4 regions of the Neobacillus phoenicis genome follow, and region 2 is predicted to be linked to each of the others. Evidence: predicted binding sites of a transcription regulator. Region 2 holds the regulator's gene; each other region holds the start of a gene.
The links. The regulator Rex, encoded in region 2, represses fermentation and respiration genes when NADH is low (regulators of the CRP and FNR family bind a similar motif). The targets are predictions, from matches to a motif close to TTGTGAAATATTTCACAA.
Positions count from the first base shown of each region.

Region 1 (4,185 bases), 310 kb from region 2:
CATAAGCTTGATCACTTAAATCACTCCCTTCAATTCCCATTCTTGGTACGGTTAACGTAATCTCTGTTCCTGCTCCTTCTTTACTATCCACTTGGAGCGACGCTTGGATTTTCTCCGCCGCCTCATTCATATGCAGGATTCCAAAATGAGGATGCTGCCTTGCTTTAATCATGGCTTGGAACAATGAAAATCCCTTCCCATTATCCTTAATTTTTAATAGAACATGTTCCTTTTGATAGCTTACTAAAATGTCAATCTTCGTTGCCTCTGCATGCTTAAGAGCATTCTGCAAACTCTCTTTGCAGATATCGAATATAATCTTTTCCACCATAGGACTGAGCTGAAACTCAGGGCCGCGGGTATCAAACGATATGTCCATGATAGTATCTCGTTGAATCGCATTGATTTTTGAGGCAATCGCCGACAGCAGCCCTACGCGTTCCGTTGGATAAGGGCGAAGCGCATATATGGATTCCCTGACTTCCTTTAAACTTCTCCTCAGCTTTTCCGTGCTTTCTACCATTAGTCGGAACGAATCATCTGGCATTTTGGTAAATTTCCGAGTGGCGGTTTCCAAATTCATGATGGCCCCTGCCAGGGATTGAGCCACCCCATCATGAATATCACGCGCAATTCGATTTCTTTCTTCTAAAATCAACCTTTTTTCCTGTTCCGCAAACAACCATTTCGTCTTAATAAGGACCGCTAACTGATTGGCAAGGGTAGCCGCTGACTGCATATCCTCTTCCGTAAAGCTTTTTGACCGAATCCTTCCAAATACAAACATGCCAACCAGCTCATTTTCAAGAACTAATGGTGCATATAATAACGATCCCACTTCTTCTGAAAATATTTTACCCGCGGGCCCTGCATCCTTTTTTGTATGATGATAAACGGTCAACTGCCTGGTTTTATCAAACGCCTGAGCCGTTTCGTCTGTTAAAATAATTTCGTCTATCACTAATCCTGAGGCAAACCTTAGATTCCAGCCCTTCTTCTCTCTTTTCCATAAAATCCAGGCATCCACATCAATAAATTCCTGAAGATTATTAGCTAAAAAGGATAACCAATCAGGTGCTGCAATTTTTTTATTAAGTTCAGAAGATATACTAAATAGTGCCTTTAATTTTGATTTCTCCTTTTTTAAGTTGGCAATAATGGAACTTAATAACGCAAAACACACTAATGGGGCAAAAAAGAAAAAGAACGAAAAGACATCAATTTCCCCTCTGTTTTGATTTCCAAGAAAATAAAAAAGGACCAGGTATCCATATGAAAGTAGGAAACTATTCAATTCCTGCAGTGTTTTTCGCTTCCATATCCGGAAGTTATAGAGCTGCGGTCTAATCGTAAGCAAGACATCAACAATTAAATTATTAATGAGATAAAAGGGCAGGATGAGCAGACTAAAGTGAAGAACTCCTTGCAGGAATCTTGACTGAAGCTCAATTGTTAAAAAGGATAAAAACCATTGACTGATTACGTGTGCAGAATAAAAACTGATAAGTAGCAGCGCAGGGTTAAAAAACACAATCCTGAGCGGCCTTCTTTTATATAAATTAATCAATGCCACGATACATCCATAAGATAGAATTGTATATGACAGGCCATCCATTAAATAAATGGTATACACTAGTGGAAAAGAAATCGTTACGGTGCCTTTCCAAACTGGCAATGGAAAAAACTCAACAATCAGGAGAAAAAAAACTAATAAAGCAAGAATCATTATTTCATTGGGCGCTGTTATGGTTACCAGTCCAAATTGGATAAAGATCCAAATTCCAATAAGGGAGATGCAAAGTAAAAAGTTTCTTGATAACCGTTCCTTTTTTTGCGAATTGGACGAATTATTCATTCATTTCTCTCCTTCATCCGCTTATGATTTGATATCTAAATTTTCTGTTAATTACTGTTAGTTTAATGGATATATTCTATAAACACAATAAAAGAGGACCCATGATGATAAATTACAATCTGAAATTTCCCAATAGGACACAGAAAAACCCAGACCGGTACAAATGAAACACACTGACCGATACTGGGCCAAACCGTCTCCGGTTTGTAAAATGATTATGGCACATTTCTCCGTCTTTTTGTATTTGCTAAAAGGATTATTCTTCTCTACTACCTTTGTATTAATAGTGTACAAGTCTATAGGAAGGTCCTACATCCAACTGGTTTTATCCACAAAATCACCCAAATATTGTCACCCGTTTGTCACTCTATTAACCTATTATTATAGTAAACTAAAATTATTAACACATAACTTACATTCCATTGTGTATATATTCACAAATTAACAACCTATTTTAAGAGGTGAAATTATGAAATATGATTTAGTCCTCCTGCACGCACCCAGTGTGTACGACTTTAGGAAAAATGCTTTGCTCGCAGGCCCAATAAGTGATGTAGTTCCTTCATCACCAGTGTTTGAAATGTATCCCATTGGACTGACAAGCATTGCGGATTACCTTGAAAGATATGGCCTGCGGGTGAAGATCATCAATATTGCTAATCGGATGCTGATGAATTCATCATTTGACGTGGAAGCAAAATTAAAGAAAATCCAAACAAAAGCATTCGGAATTGACCTTCACTGGCTCCCGCATGCACATGGCAGTATTGAACTTGCTAAAATCGTAAAAACCCTTCATCCCCAAACACCCATTATTTTTGGCGGGTTATCAGCCACCTATTATCATAAAGAATTAATTGTCTATCCATTTATCGACTTTGTTATGCGTGGCGACTCTACCGAAAAACTGATGCTTCTCCTGATGAACAAAATTGAGGCAGGGAGCACTCACTATGCTGACATACCCAATTTGACCTGGAAAAAAGGCAGCGAGTACGGCTACAATCCAATAACGTATGTACCAAAGGATCTTGATGATATAGACGTTCCCGGCTATCGCTACACCATTCGTTCCGTTTTCAAATACCGAAATTTCCTTGATCCACTTCCTTATAACGGCTGGCTTCAATATCCTAACACAGCGCTGTTAACAGCAAGAGGATGTACACAAAACTGTTTGATTTGCGGGGGATCGAGAGAGGCCTATGATCAAAATTGTAATCGCAATTCACTTGCACTAAGATCACCGAAAAAGCTGGTAGAGGACATTCATTTTATTTCGCGGTTTAGCCGCGCACCTATTTTCATTCTTCATGACCTCAGGCAGGGTGGTCGTGAATATGTTAATGAGTTCTTTAGCCGCCTTAAAAAACTCAACCTGAAGAATGAAATCGTCTTTGAACTGTTTCAGTATGCCGATGAGGAATTTTTTAAGCAAATGAATGAAAGTGTACCCAAGTATAGTATTGAAATTACCCTGGAGACACATGATGAGAACATAAGGCGTTACAATGGGAAGTTCAGCTGTACCAATGAAAAGGTTATAGACACCCTTAATTTTGCTTTAAAGAATGGCTGTAAAAAAATCGATTTGTTCTTCATGGTGGGGATTCCTGGACAGACCTATCAAAGTGCCATCGAAAACATCGATTTCTGTGAAACGATACATCTGGCCTGCCATAAGGATCCAAGAGTCTATTACTTTGTAGCGCCGCTTGCTCCATTCTTAGATCCTGCAAGCCCTGCTTTTGAACATCCTGAAATCCACGGCTATAAGAAATTCTGTCATACCCTTGAAGACCATCGTAGAGCAATTACACAGCCTTCTTGGAAGCATATGCTCAGCTATGAAACAAAGGATATGACACGGGATGATATTGTCAATGCTACCTATGAATCTGCCAATCTATTAAATGAGTTTAAACTAAGGTACAACCTGATTGACAGAGAGGGGTACGAGGAAATTAAAGGGAAGATTGAGAAATCAATGGCCTATATTGAAAAGATTGACCATGTGCTGGCCTTACCTAAGGAAGATCAGGCAACGGAATTGATTAACATTCAAAAGGAGATTGAAGAGTTAAATAAATACAGTATTTGTGGAAAGAATGAGCTCAAGTGGGAAGTTCAAAAGAATTATGCCAATTTCTTTTCACTTGCTTTAGTGGGATTAGAGCAGCTTTATCAGGATTACTGCAATATCATACGCAATAAAGTAAGTCCGAAACAACGGTCTCAATTCAAGCTTGAAACGGAGCGGCAGAAAATGAAGGTATAATGTAAAAAAGGGGGCAAATCCCTTTTCCCACTTGTCGAGAAAGTGTATTTTT
Region 1 covers NZ_CP154847.1:535,481-539,665, reverse strand. Annotated here, with positions in the region: gene AA0X95_RS02730 (GAF domain-containing sensor histidine kinase) at 1-1,855, opposite strand, end outside; gene AA0X95_RS02735 (response regulator) at 1-15, opposite strand, end outside; gene AA0X95_RS02725 (TIGR04190 family B12-binding domain/radical SAM domain protein) at 2,325-4,133, shown strand.
Region 1: the regulator Rex is predicted to act here: its motif matches at 2,278-2,295, upstream of AA0X95_RS02725 (TIGR04190 family B12-binding domain/radical SAM domain protein).

Region 2 (4,185 bases):
GCTGATCGTGTTTTCACATTTTCGCACGCCTCACTTGTTCCATATACATGAAAGCTGGAGCAGTCGACATTATTGACGATGGTTCCTTCTCCTCTTATGCTGATTTTTCTATATTGACCGCCAGGGTAACTCCCTGAACCATTTATGATAAGGTTACTGCTTTTCTCCATTGTCCTACCCCCCAATTACACTTTTATACTTTCTTTGACTACAGCATTTTTATGTTGTGAAAAATCTTCCCGGTACTCTACGACACCAATTTGGCAATTCCGCCCAATCTTTACCTGATTTCCCCGTACAACCTTGGCAATGGTATTCTCTAGTTCAATTTTGTCCCCTTCAATAAATTCCACTTCCAGCTGAGTGGAAAACAGCGGTTTAATAAGACTTTCAAAAAAAGAACCTCTATGTTTCACCAATATTGTTTCTCCGCCGATTTCCTTTGCCTTGCATGGGCCATGAAGTTGGATCGTAATTTGTTCGGCATTTAATAATCCGCCAATAGCAAATTGAGAATCTGCTTTAAAAATCTCCGCCTCACAATCTCCCTCTACCCTTAACACTCCATTAATTTTGATTTCTTCACTTTTCACTTTTCCACCAACAGATGCCTTGCCAGAAACCTTTAATTTTTTCACATATAGATTTTCATCAATCTTTGCCGTTCCATCTATCGATAAGTGTTGGGATTCAATCGTTCCCTTGACCTTTGCTTTACCGTTTATTTTGGCCTGTTCACTTGTCACATTCCCATCCACAGTCCCGAAACCATTACTTTCAAACTCAACGCAATCAACATCACTGTTAACCGTACCGAATCCATTGACAATGACCTGGCGAAACGTCCCGCCATTGGAAGCACCGAAGCCATTGATGACTAAGTCTCCTCTTTCCTTCATATCCATGTATATTCTCCTTTATAATAATTTTGCTTTGATCTCTTCCATACACGACATCAGTGAGAGCTGCACAACCATTTTCGTCCCCAGATCCATATGCATGGCTTCTGCGTTAATAAGCAAAAGACATGATGACACCCCAAGCTTCCTTGTTATCACTAATTCACAGCTTTTTTGTTTGATTAAAGCCGCATGCTCTTTTAGCACCTGAAGCAGCATCTTTCCTTCATCTTGATTAATCTCACCAGATTGCAGCAGCTTCTCAAGCACGTATACCTCGAGCATTCTAGTAATCGTAAAGGTAAGGCTTCCTTTTTCATTCTCAAGGTAAAAATCCATGACAGTTGATGAAACAATGTTACGTTTTACTAACTCATCTTTTCCTAGCTGCAAATCAGAAATATTCGGTGAAAACATGTCTGCCAGTTCATCTAGCGATAAATTTTCTTTCATTGTTTGGATTTTATTGATTCTTTCTAGAATCTTCTCTTTTGGAAAAAAGGTCTCCTGTCCAGTAAAGGTTGATTTACGGATGAACCAGTCTTCTGGAATAAGGTCCTTTCGCTTCCATCTATATAGCTGCCCATACGAAATTCCAGCTAATTCTAATAGGTCTTTTTTTGAGATTAACTCCTCGCTCATGATAAAAACCCCTTTCTATTTATCAATGTAACATAACACTGTTACGTTTGTAAAGCTGTGACTTACCTATTTTTGTAAAAAAAAAGACCTCCTACGATTAAATCATCGTAAAAGGCCTTCCCCTGTTCTATTCTTCTATATCCACTGTCGGATAGTGCTTTAAAAAGTAAACCAATGATTGCAGTTCCACTGCCAAGTCAATATGGTGAACCCGAATCGACGCTGGTACATTTAACCGAGCGGGCGTAAAGTTCAAAATCCCTTTGACCTCTGCTTTTACAAGTCGGTCCGTTATCATTTGGGCAACAGGAGCAGGGACCGTCAAAATAGCCACCTGAATATCACTATTTTCTAATACCTTCTCCAAATCATCCATATGATGAACCGGAACTTCACGAATCATGGTTCCCATTTTTTCCGGGTCGACATCAAAAGCGACCTCGATCTTCGTGTTGTTATTTTTTAAAAAGTTATAATTTAAAAAGGCAGTCCCTAAATTACCAACCCCAATTAATGCAACCTTCGTTAATTCATCCTGATCCAGCGTTTTCCGGAAAAAGGTTAACAAATAGTTAACATTATAGCCATACCCCTTTTTACCTAATGCCCCAAAATAGGAAAAGTCACGGCGAATCGTTGCCGAGTCTACCTTTACCGCTTCACTTAACTCTGCAGATGAAACTCTTTGTTTGCCGGAAGTATGCAGGTTCTTTAAAAATCGATAATAGAGGGGCAGCCGTTTCGCTGTCGCCTGTGGTATTTTCATCGTTTCGTTACTCATATTCTCCCACACCCCATGAATGGTTTTTTAACTCTTATTTAACCTGTTCATTTCTTCTAAAATCACCGTTTTTACCGCCTGTTTTTTCCACTAAATAGGTTGGTCCAATAACCATCCCTTTATCAACTGCCTTACACATGTCATAAACGGTTAACGCACAAGCAGATGCAGCTGTGAGCGCTTCCATTTCCACACCTGTATTCCCCTTAGTTTTCACCGCTGCCTCAATATGTAATTGAAAGTTTCCTGTTTGATCCTCTTCCCATGCAAAAGAAATATTCACACCTGTCAGTGGAATGGGATGACACATTGGAATGAGATCCCATGTTTTTTTTGCCGCCATCACAGCAGCAACCTGGGCAACAGCTAATACATCGCCCTTTTTCATCTCATGATTGGTTATTTTATCAAAAATCTCTTTACTTACGGTTATGCTAGAATGAGCAAGAGCAGTACGTGCTGTTTCGGGCTTGTCACTGACATCGACCATCTTTGCTCTGCCTTCTTCATTAAAATGCGTAAATTCGGCCATATAAAAAATCCTCCTATCAAAAAATAATACACTATTTTTCCTTTTATGTGTGTGAAACTTTGAACGAATCACTAGATTTTTTATAAGAACAGCACCTAGAAGAGTCCGAGTTATTGCTGTCATTCCGCTTATACGGTACACTAGTCCTAAGTAATAGAGGTGAATAAAATGATTTTATTGCAAGTGAATCAATTACAAAAATATTATGGTGCTGACCTTATTTTATCGAATATAAAGCTAGAATTACAAACGAGAGACCGAGTGGCCCTTGTTGGCCGTAACGGTGCCGGAAAATCGACTTTATTAAAGATTATTGCCGGACATTTGTCTCATGATGGCGGCGAGATCATCAAACCAAAAGAAGTAACCATCGGGTATTTAGCCCAGAACACTGGATTAGAATCCAAATTGACCATTTGGGACGAAATGTTAACCGTATTTGAGCCACTTCAAATCATGGAAAAATCGCTCCGCAAACTGGAAGAACAAATGGCCGATCCTTCTGTGTTTGAAGACCCAAGCAAGTACGAACGGGTGCTGAAAGAATATGATACCCTTCAGGTAAAATTCAAGGAGCAGGGCGGATACCAGTTTGAAGCTGACATTCGTTCGGTTCTGCACGGTTTAAACTTCCAGGATCATTCTCTCATGATTGCTAGTTTAAGCGGTGGTCAAAAAACCCGGCTCGCCTTAGGGAAATTGCTGCTAACCAAACCTGATATATTAATATTGGACGAGCCTACCAACCATTTAGATATTGATACCCTTTCATGGCTGGAACAATATTTACAGGGCTACGATGGCGCGATTTTAATCGTCTCTCATGACCGCTACTTCTTAGATAAAGTCGTGAATCAGGTCTATGAAGTATCCCGCAAGCAAATCCAAAAGTTTCCGGGTAACTATAGTTCTTACCTTGAACAAAAAGCGGCCAATTATGAGCGAGATTTGAAGCTTTATGAAAAACAACAGCAAGAGGTTGCTAATTTACAGGATTTTATCCAACGGAATCTAGCGAGAGCCTCCACCACCAAACGAGCGCAAAGCCGTCGAAAAAAGCTGGAGAAAATGGACTTAATGGACCGGCCTCTTGGTGATGAAAAGTCTGCCACTTTCTCTTTTGAAATTGAAAGACAAACCGGGAATGATGTACTAACGGTCGATTCTCTTGCGGTGGGTTATGATGGAGAGAAGGTATCTGAGGCGATTTCGTTCCGGGCTTTTAAAGGGGAAAGTATTGCTCTTGTGGGCCCAAATGGAATTGGTAAGTCTACGCTTCTAAAAACGATTATTAAGAAGCTCCCTGCCCTTGCCGGCACCATCTATTATGG
Region 2 covers NZ_CP154847.1:225,994-230,178, forward strand. Annotated here, with positions in the region: gene AA0X95_RS01040 (cytoplasmic protein) at 1-170, opposite strand, end outside; gene AA0X95_RS01045 (polymer-forming cytoskeletal protein) at 186-905, opposite strand; gene AA0X95_RS01050 (YhbD family protein) at 918-1,541, opposite strand; gene AA0X95_RS01055 (redox-sensing transcriptional repressor Rex) at 1,669-2,322, opposite strand; gene moaC (cyclic pyranopterin monophosphate synthase MoaC) at 2,357-2,854, opposite strand; gene AA0X95_RS01065 (ABC-F family ATP-binding cassette domain-containing protein) at 3,023-4,185, shown strand, end outside.

Region 3 (4,185 bases), 2.0 Mb from region 2:
TCTCCTCTGATTGGGTATTAATATATTCTTTTGCCAAGTATGAGCAGATCTCTTTCAATGCCATCTAGTTCTGCAATCTTCGGAAGATGTGCCCATTTTTCAAAGCCAAAGCTATTAAAAAGCTTTATACTAGGCTCATTGTGGCCAAAGATAAACCCAAGTAAGGTTTTAATTTCAAGGGCTGGACATGCATCCATTGCCTTTTGTATTAGAAACTTGCCGAGTTTCTTTCCACGAAAATCCTGATTAATATATATACTGATTTCTGCTGTACCATTATATGCCGGTCTTCCATAAAACGATTGAAAGCTCACCCATCCGCAAATTGTTCCTTGACTTTCCACTACCCAAAGAGGACGAAAGGAAGGGGAGTGCTCTTGAAACCATTGGGTTCGGCTATCGACTGAAATAGGCTCAAGGTCAGCAGTAACCATTCTCCCTGCGATGGTTGAATTATATATGTCGACGATAATTGGTAAATCACTTATTTCTGCATCTCTTATTGTGAAAGCATCGTACATATTCTAGTCCACTCCATTTGATAATGATTTAATTAGATTTTATGATATCCTTCTAAACATACATTTTCAATCATAATTTTAAGTTCACTTCATTTAAAAAGAAAAAAGCTGACTCTTTGTGTTGAGTCAGCCTTTTTCTGATGGAGATCGCGCTATGCGATTCCATCATTCGTTTCTATGCCATTACACTTACCAACGGTGTGCTTTGGCATTGCTCCTTAAGATGATCGCGTTTTGAGTTAATTGAGTTTCTCCATTCACCTGTGACTTCTGGCGTTTCGGCCTAGTATTTGTGTGATGGAAAAGCTCTGAGTGTTGATCTAAATGATCTTTGTAGCTCATCAAGAATCACCTCATCATAGGATTTGAAACGATGACATTCACTAAGGAACATCGTTATTATTATTTGTAAAATCAACGGAAAATAGTCACTTATTTTAATATCTGTGGTGCATGAAAAAAGATGGAATGGTATATTCTAATGAAGCATTGTTTGACGTCTATCTTTGATTTAGTCGATGAAGGACAAAATTCGAATGGAATACAAAGATATTGTCTTTCATACAGTTGATGAAGGACAAAATTCGAATGGAATACAAAGATATTGTCTTTCATACGGTTGATGAAGGACAAAATTCGAATGGAATACAAAGATATTGTCTTTCATACGGTCGATGAAGGACAAAATTCGAATGGAATACAAAGATTTTGTCTTTCATACAGTTGATGAAGGACAAAATTCGAATGGAATACAAAGATTTTGTCTTTCATACAGTTGATGAAGGACAAAATTTAATTTGAATACAAAGATTTTGTCTATCATACGGTTGATGAAGGACAAAATTCGAATGGAATACAAAGATTTTGTCTTTCATACAGTTGATGAAGGACAAAATTCGAATGGAATACAAAGATATTGTCTTTCATACGGTTGATGAATGACAAAAATTAATTTGAATACAAAGATTTTGTCTATCATACGGTCGATGAAGGACAAAATTCGAATGGAATACAAAGATATTGTCTTTCATACGGTTGATGAAGGACAAAATTTAATTTGAATACAAAGATTTTGTCTATCATACGGTTGATGAAACACAAAATAGTTTAAATGAAACCGCTTCAAAAACATTAATAAAGTGTTCACATGTATCATCCTAAAATTGAGGTACAATGAATACGTAAATTAGTTTGTGAGATTATTCACGTAACTAAAATAAGAGCTTGGTAAACAAAAAAGAGGCGAAGACATTATGGCACATCTATCAATAAGCGCATTACTCATTCGTTTCCTTTTGGGCGGATTAGCAGTAGTCGCTTGTACGTTGGTGGCAAAAAAGTTAGGAGAAAAAGCAGGAGGGATTTTTGCTGCATTTCCTGCAGTGTATCTAGCAGCATTATTAACAATAGGACTTGATTTTCATGGTGGGCAGCTAATTTCTCATTCCATTATGTTATCAAAAGGGGCCATCTTTGGTATGGCAATAAACATCATCGTTGCACTTTTAGCAGGATATCTTCTTCCGAAAGTAGGCTGGAAGCGCGGGATCGTGCAATCCATGGCCTTCTGGTTTACGATCTCTATAGTTGTTGTGATTATTACATCCCATTAAACGGACGAAAAAAGGTGACCAACATGAATAAAAAGGACTTATTCATTCGATTTCTTCTAGGCGGGACTGCAGTCTCACTTAGTTATTTAATAACAGTGGTTTCTCCCTGGAAAATCCTTGCTGGAATTTTTGCAGCATTCCCCGCAGTCATGCTGACAGCGATGATAATGGTGGGTATAGCTTCCGGTACAAAGAAAGCAACAAATATTGCAAGAGGATCTGTATATGGAATGATGGGCGGGATTATTTGCGTGATTACAGTCCTCCTTACCTTGCAATCCACTAGTAATTGGCTTTTAAGTATTACCATAGGATTGCTATCATGGCTAACAAGCTCCATTGCAATATCCACATTAAGAGAGCGTTTGGCGATAAAAAAAGCGGTACGACATATATAAATTTGGAAAAATCCTTTAGCGGTATTCAAGCTGAAGGTTTTTTTTAACTAGATTCATCACTTTTGACTTGTATTATCTGAAATTTCGGAATAAAATAAAATTAACATACCAACCGGTAGGTATGTATTTAGAATACCTATCATATACTTTTTAAGAAGATTAACTAGAATACAAGAATAGAATGGAGTGAAGGAAATGCATTTACGTTTGACCGATGAGCAAAAAATGGTGCAGAAAACAATTAGAAGATTTGTTGAAAAAGAACTCATTCCACTTGAAAACGACGTATTAAGAAACGAACGAGAAGGCAAGCCAAGCCTCCCGCCAGGAAAATTAAAAGAGCTTCAATTAAAAGCAAAGGAAGCAGGCTTCTGGGGTATTAACACACCTGAAGAATACGGTGGTGCTGACCTTGGACAAATGATGATGGCCATCGTGTTAATGGAAGTATCAAAAACATTTGTCCCATTCCAATTTGGTGGCTCTGCAGATAATATTCTTTACTATGGAAATGAAGAACAAAAACAAAAATATTTAATTCCAACCATTAATGGCGAGAAAAAATCCTGCTTTGCCATGACCGAACCTGGTGCAGGCTCTGATACGCAAAATATCAAAATGACAGCGGTCAAGGATGGAAATGAATGGGTATTGAATGGGGAGAAAACATTTATCACAGGTGGTAATGAAGCCGACTTCGTCATGGTTATTGCCATTACAGATAAAGAAAGGCATCAAGAAACACGCGGCCGAGAAGGTGTGACCTGCTTTATTGCCGACCGGGATATGGGCTGGAAATCAGAGTATATACATACGATGGGAGAATGGGGTCCAGCCGGCTTAGTATTTGATAATGTCCGTGTTCCTGAGGAAAACATCCTGGGTGAATTACACAAAGGCTATAATCTGGGACTTGAATGGATTGGTTTTGCCAGATGGATTGTTGGTGCAAGAGCAGTTGGATCGGCAGAACGTTTATTGCAAATGGCAATTGATTATTCGAAAGAACGAATTACCTTTGGTAAACCGATTGCAGAAAGACAAGCCATCCAATGGCAAATCGCGGATTCAGCCGTTGAAATTGAAGCGGCAAGATGGTTAGTATTAAACGCTGCATTTACACTTGACGAAGGTGAAGACAACCGTCACCTTGCATCCATGGCAAAACTTTACGGTTCGAATATGGGGAATCGAGTGGTTGACCGAGTCCTACAAATTCATGGTGGGATGGGCTACACAAGAGAATTGCCAATTGAGCGCTGGTACCGTGAAGCACGCCTTTGGAGAATATACGATGGTACAGACGAAATTCAGCGCATGATTATCGCACGTAACCTTATCAAGGGGCACGTAAAGGTTGGTCAATACGTTTAAAATGTAAGCGATAACTAAATAGAAAAGCAGGAGGAATAGAAATGGCTGGTAGATTTGATGGGAAAGTGGCATTTGTAACAGGCGGAAGCCGTGGAATCGGAAAAGGGATTGTTGAGCTTTTTGCAGAAGAAGGCGCAAAAGTAGCCTTTATCGACCTAAATGAAGAAGCATTAAGTCAAACAACTAGTGAATTAAAAGAAAAAGGGTACGAAGTATACTCTAAAGTGGCAAACGTTGCCGATGCCGAGCAGGTAGAAAGTGCGGTAAAAGAGGTGTATG
Region 3 covers NZ_CP154847.1:3,615,169-3,619,353, reverse strand. Annotated here, with positions in the region: gene AA0X95_RS18750 (N-acetyltransferase family protein) at 18-521, opposite strand; gene AA0X95_RS18745 (YpzG family protein) at 711-863, opposite strand; gene AA0X95_RS18740 (DUF3147 family protein) at 1,775-2,134, shown strand; gene AA0X95_RS18735 (DUF3147 family protein) at 2,158-2,532, shown strand; gene AA0X95_RS18730 (acyl-CoA dehydrogenase family protein) at 2,728-3,906, shown strand; gene fabG (3-oxoacyl-ACP reductase FabG) at 3,948-4,185, shown strand, end outside.
Region 3: the regulator Rex is predicted to act here: its motif matches at 1,713-1,730, upstream of AA0X95_RS18740 (DUF3147 family protein).

Region 4 (4,185 bases), 1.9 Mb from region 2:
AAGCAAACGAACAATCGGAGCACCTTTACTTTCAAGTTTTTCTAACCAAAGCTCTTTTTGATTATCGAATAGTTGAATAATTCTATAGCCCTGCTCAGATATAAAAAAATATGCCAACCTCCAAAATACATAGTCCTCTCTATAATTCAACTTCCACCCTACTTTCTATATCAGAATAAGTCGCAATTAGAGACATTTTCAATCATTTTTACCTCATTACTTTCATTATAAACGAATTACTAAAGTCACCCTAATTAAACAATGAAATATTAGAAACTTAGATGTTGATCTCCACTCCAGGTGCGAGCGGTTCGCGGGCGTGCCGGGGAGCCTCCTCGTCGCTGCGCTCCTGCGGGGTCTCCCCTGCCCCGTACTCCCGCAGGAGTCTTCGCACCTTCCGTTCCAATCAACTTAACATAAAAATTATATAGACGTTTTACACATTTCTTTTATTAATAAAATAAACAAAAAAACCATCTGTGGCTTTTCACCGCTCAGATGGTCCTCCGAATACTGATTGCATCATTTTATTTTTCACACCAGGAAAGCTCATAATAGAACCAACAGCTAACCTGCGCATCCAACCGGAACCAAGTAGCACATTGATTAATCGATATCTGTATCGATAAGCAAAATATCCAATTGAACCAATCATTAAAATGGATGTTAACATACGTGACATTCTCATCCCTCCTGTTGTTATTTTGTGATAATGGTTTACATATTATCCAAAATTCCCGTAAAAAAAGACTGACCCATTTGCAGTCAGCCTCTTATTGTCATTCTATATATTCTTAAATACTGGTTCCATTGTTTTCTTTAGAACATTAACTGAGTTTGTAAACTTTCCTTTTTCTTCCTCACTTAAGTCGAGCTCGACGATTTCTCTTATTCCGTTGCGATTCACAACAGCAGGAACCCCAATATAAATATCATTTTGTCCATATTCTCCATCAAGGTATGCAGATACTGTAAGAACAGAGTTTTCGTTTCGTAAGATTGCCTTGGTCAATCGAACTAAGCCCATGGCAATTCCATAATAAGTGGCACCCTTTCTTTCGATGATATGGTAGGCCGCATCACGAACATTTAGAAAGATTTGATTTAAATCATCCTGATTGAAACCTGCTTTATTTTTTGTCCATTCAGAAATAGAAGTACCAGCTATATCAGCGTGGCTCCAAACAGGAAGCTCAGTATCACCATGTTCACCAATAATATAAGCGTGAACATTTCGGGTATCTACATCGAAATAGTCACCAAGTAAGAAACGGAATCTTGCTGTATCAAGGATTGTACCTGAGCCAATAACGCGCTCTTTAGGAAGTCCTGAGAATTTCCAAACTGCATAGGTTAGAATGTCAACTGGGTTTGTAGCTACTACAAATATTCCATCAAACCCACTAGCCATAATTTGTTCAACAATTCCTTTAAATATTTTTGTGTTTTTTTCAACTAAGTCAAGTCGTGTTTCACCTGGTTTTTGGTTGGCCCCTGCAGTAATAACAACAAGATCTGCCTCACCACAATCCTTGTAATCACCATACCAAATTTTTGTACGAGATGGAGCGAATGGAAGTCCATGATTTAAGTCCATTGCATCTCCTTCTGCTTTTTCTTTATTTAAGTCAATTAGTACAAGTTCTTCAGTTATACCTTGATTTAATAGGGCAAATGCATAGCTAGAACCAACAAATCCTGTACCAATTAATGCTACTCTATTCACTCGATTTAACATGGTTCATTCCTCCTATAGGTAGTTTAAGGTGCGCTAATCACTTGTCATTTATATCTTACCTACAATTAGATTGTACACTATTTCACAATCTTTTATCGCTATAAATTCCACATGAAACCGTTATCTATTAGTCAATTTTGTTACAAGTGCGTTTGTTGTTTTTTTTAACTTGTTAATTGAATGACTAAAATTGCTAACATTGCAGAAAGGACACCTGAAAGAAAATTCACCATATCATTATCTACTAATGGAGAACCCTTTATTCTAGTTGTCTGTATATGACAATGTTCTTTTTTTTCAGTCTCAATCCCACACTTCTGACAAATATATACCAGTTGATAAAAAGCCCCTATAATCGTATCAATCACGTTACCGATAAAACCGAATAAAAAAATGAGGAAAGCTAATCCAAAGCTTAACGGAAAAAGCCAATAACTAAAAATAGAAATAAGAAGCGAGCCAGCTAGTGCTGCTGTGCTGCCTAACATACTTATTGCACCTGAAGTCCCCTTTCTCAATCCGCTTAAATGTACGTATGTAAATGGGATTCTTACGGCTAAGGCTTCCAATTTCAGATGCCCACGTATCTGAGTTCGCACTTGCGAGACAAACAGCAAACCCTATTAACCAAATCTGATTAGGATGATAATAATGAACAATACTAAAAAATCCGGCTGCTCCTCCATTAGCAAACACTTGCCGCCAATCCCTTGTTGCCCCTTTTGCCAATTTTTCTTCAATACTACTCTTTGCGGAGCTCTTATATTTTGACCATATGCTCGAAGAGGCAAAGAAGACACCAAGAAGGACCAATCCGTTTATTCCAAAACCCACATATACAGTAAGCCCAGTAATAATAGCTGCAAGTGCACCTGAGACAGTCAACGATTTAAGAGAATAACCTGCTAAACCTGTCAATAGAATACCTATAAAAACGATTAACGCTTCCATCATTTTATATGAATAACCTCATCATTTGTAATAATTTTTGATACAGGTAAATCATGCGATTCAACTTGGAATTCCTCAACTATTTGATTTTCAAAGGCAAGTGAAAGGGTTTTCCCTTTATAAGAGGTTAAATACCGATCATAATATCCCCCCCCAAAGCCCACGCGGTATCCTGTCCTCGTATATGCAAGGCCAGGAACAATTAAAAGATCGATATCGTCTGCTTCGACCTTAGCTGTTTGGTCTTCGATTGGTTCATAAAGCCCATAAAACACGGACTCAAGTTGTGAAAATTCCTTTAATGTTCGAAATACCAATCTCTTGTCCTTAGGGCTACACTTGGGTACCACCACTTGTTTGCCTTGTTCCCATGCTTTTCTAATAATTTGATATGTATCAACTTCAGGACACTTTGAAATAGTGATTCCAATGACATTTGCTTGTTTCCAGTCATGATCATCAAACAACCTGGTTGCTATTTTATAGGAGTAATCTTCATAGAGGGGTCTAGTTAGTTCTGAGAGAGAATCTTTTATTAATTTACGTAGTGAATGTTTATCATTCATTCAATCGAAACCTCCATACATAACTTTTGGACAACAAAAAAAGCAGCAGGAAGCCCTACTGCTTATTTTGTTTCACGGTGTGCTGTTGTACGCTTTTCTCTTGGGCAATATTTCTTAAGCTCAAGACGGTCTGGGTTGTTACGTTTATTTTTTGTTGAAATATAGTTACGGTCTCCACACTCAGTGCAAGCTAACGTAATATTTACACGCATGTCAATTTCCCTCCAAACGATTAAGCTAGTTCGTTCATACGACTTTTCTATAATATCATTTTTCAAAAGGAAATGCTAGTGTATATTTTTTATTAGAGCATCTTCCATAGCAATTAATTCATTTTTGTTCGATCCATTAATACTCCAAGTAACCATTTTGCCTGTTTCATGTGGTTGAATCGCCATTTTCAAAGCGAACACACTTGCAGCAGGCCCCTTAGCCATTGGCTGGTATTTTAAAGTTCCGGTTTGAAGAGAGCTCCAAATTTGGTCTGTATAGACATTCCAAAGAGGCATAGCTGTATATTCAGTTAACCCTATCCTTTGGTAATGAGCATTAACTAAATGAACCTGTTTATTGGTATGATGAAAGATGCGATTATCTAAGGGAGAAACAAAGGTTAAATTATCTTTCCCGACATTTGAAAAATGGTGCATAGCTAACACTTTAATCTCTTTCTCCTGATTCCCGTGATTACTTACGAAAATACTGGACATTCGGATTTTAGAATGTACTTGTTCCTGTTTTACTCTAATTGTCATCTCTTCATCATAAATGACTTTTTCCGTACAGTCTTGTAGCCAATAGTGCTTCCCGTTCACCCATACCCCAGGAATAAATTGTAATGATTCAAATGACTGTTGACGGTCGGAAGTCTGTTCAATATTGTTTTTTTCAATTAAATTCATCATCGCTTACACCTTATTTACGAATTAT
Region 4 covers NZ_CP154847.1:2,136,096-2,140,280, reverse strand. Annotated here, with positions in the region: gene AA0X95_RS10965 (rhomboid family intramembrane serine protease) at 1-117, opposite strand, end outside; gene AA0X95_RS10960 (hypothetical protein) at 488-682, opposite strand; gene AA0X95_RS10955 (L-lactate dehydrogenase) at 785-1,738, opposite strand; gene AA0X95_RS10950 (DUF92 domain-containing protein) at 1,903-2,226, opposite strand; gene AA0X95_RS10945 (DUF92 domain-containing protein) at 2,174-2,692, opposite strand; gene AA0X95_RS10940 (5-formyltetrahydrofolate cyclo-ligase) at 2,689-3,255, opposite strand; gene rpmG (50S ribosomal protein L33) at 3,318-3,467, opposite strand; gene AA0X95_RS10930 (hypothetical protein) at 3,543-4,160, opposite strand; gene AA0X95_RS10925 (glycosyltransferase family 4 protein) at 4,171-4,185, opposite strand, start outside.
Region 4: the regulator Rex is predicted to act here: its motif matches at 1,809-1,826, upstream of AA0X95_RS10955 (L-lactate dehydrogenase).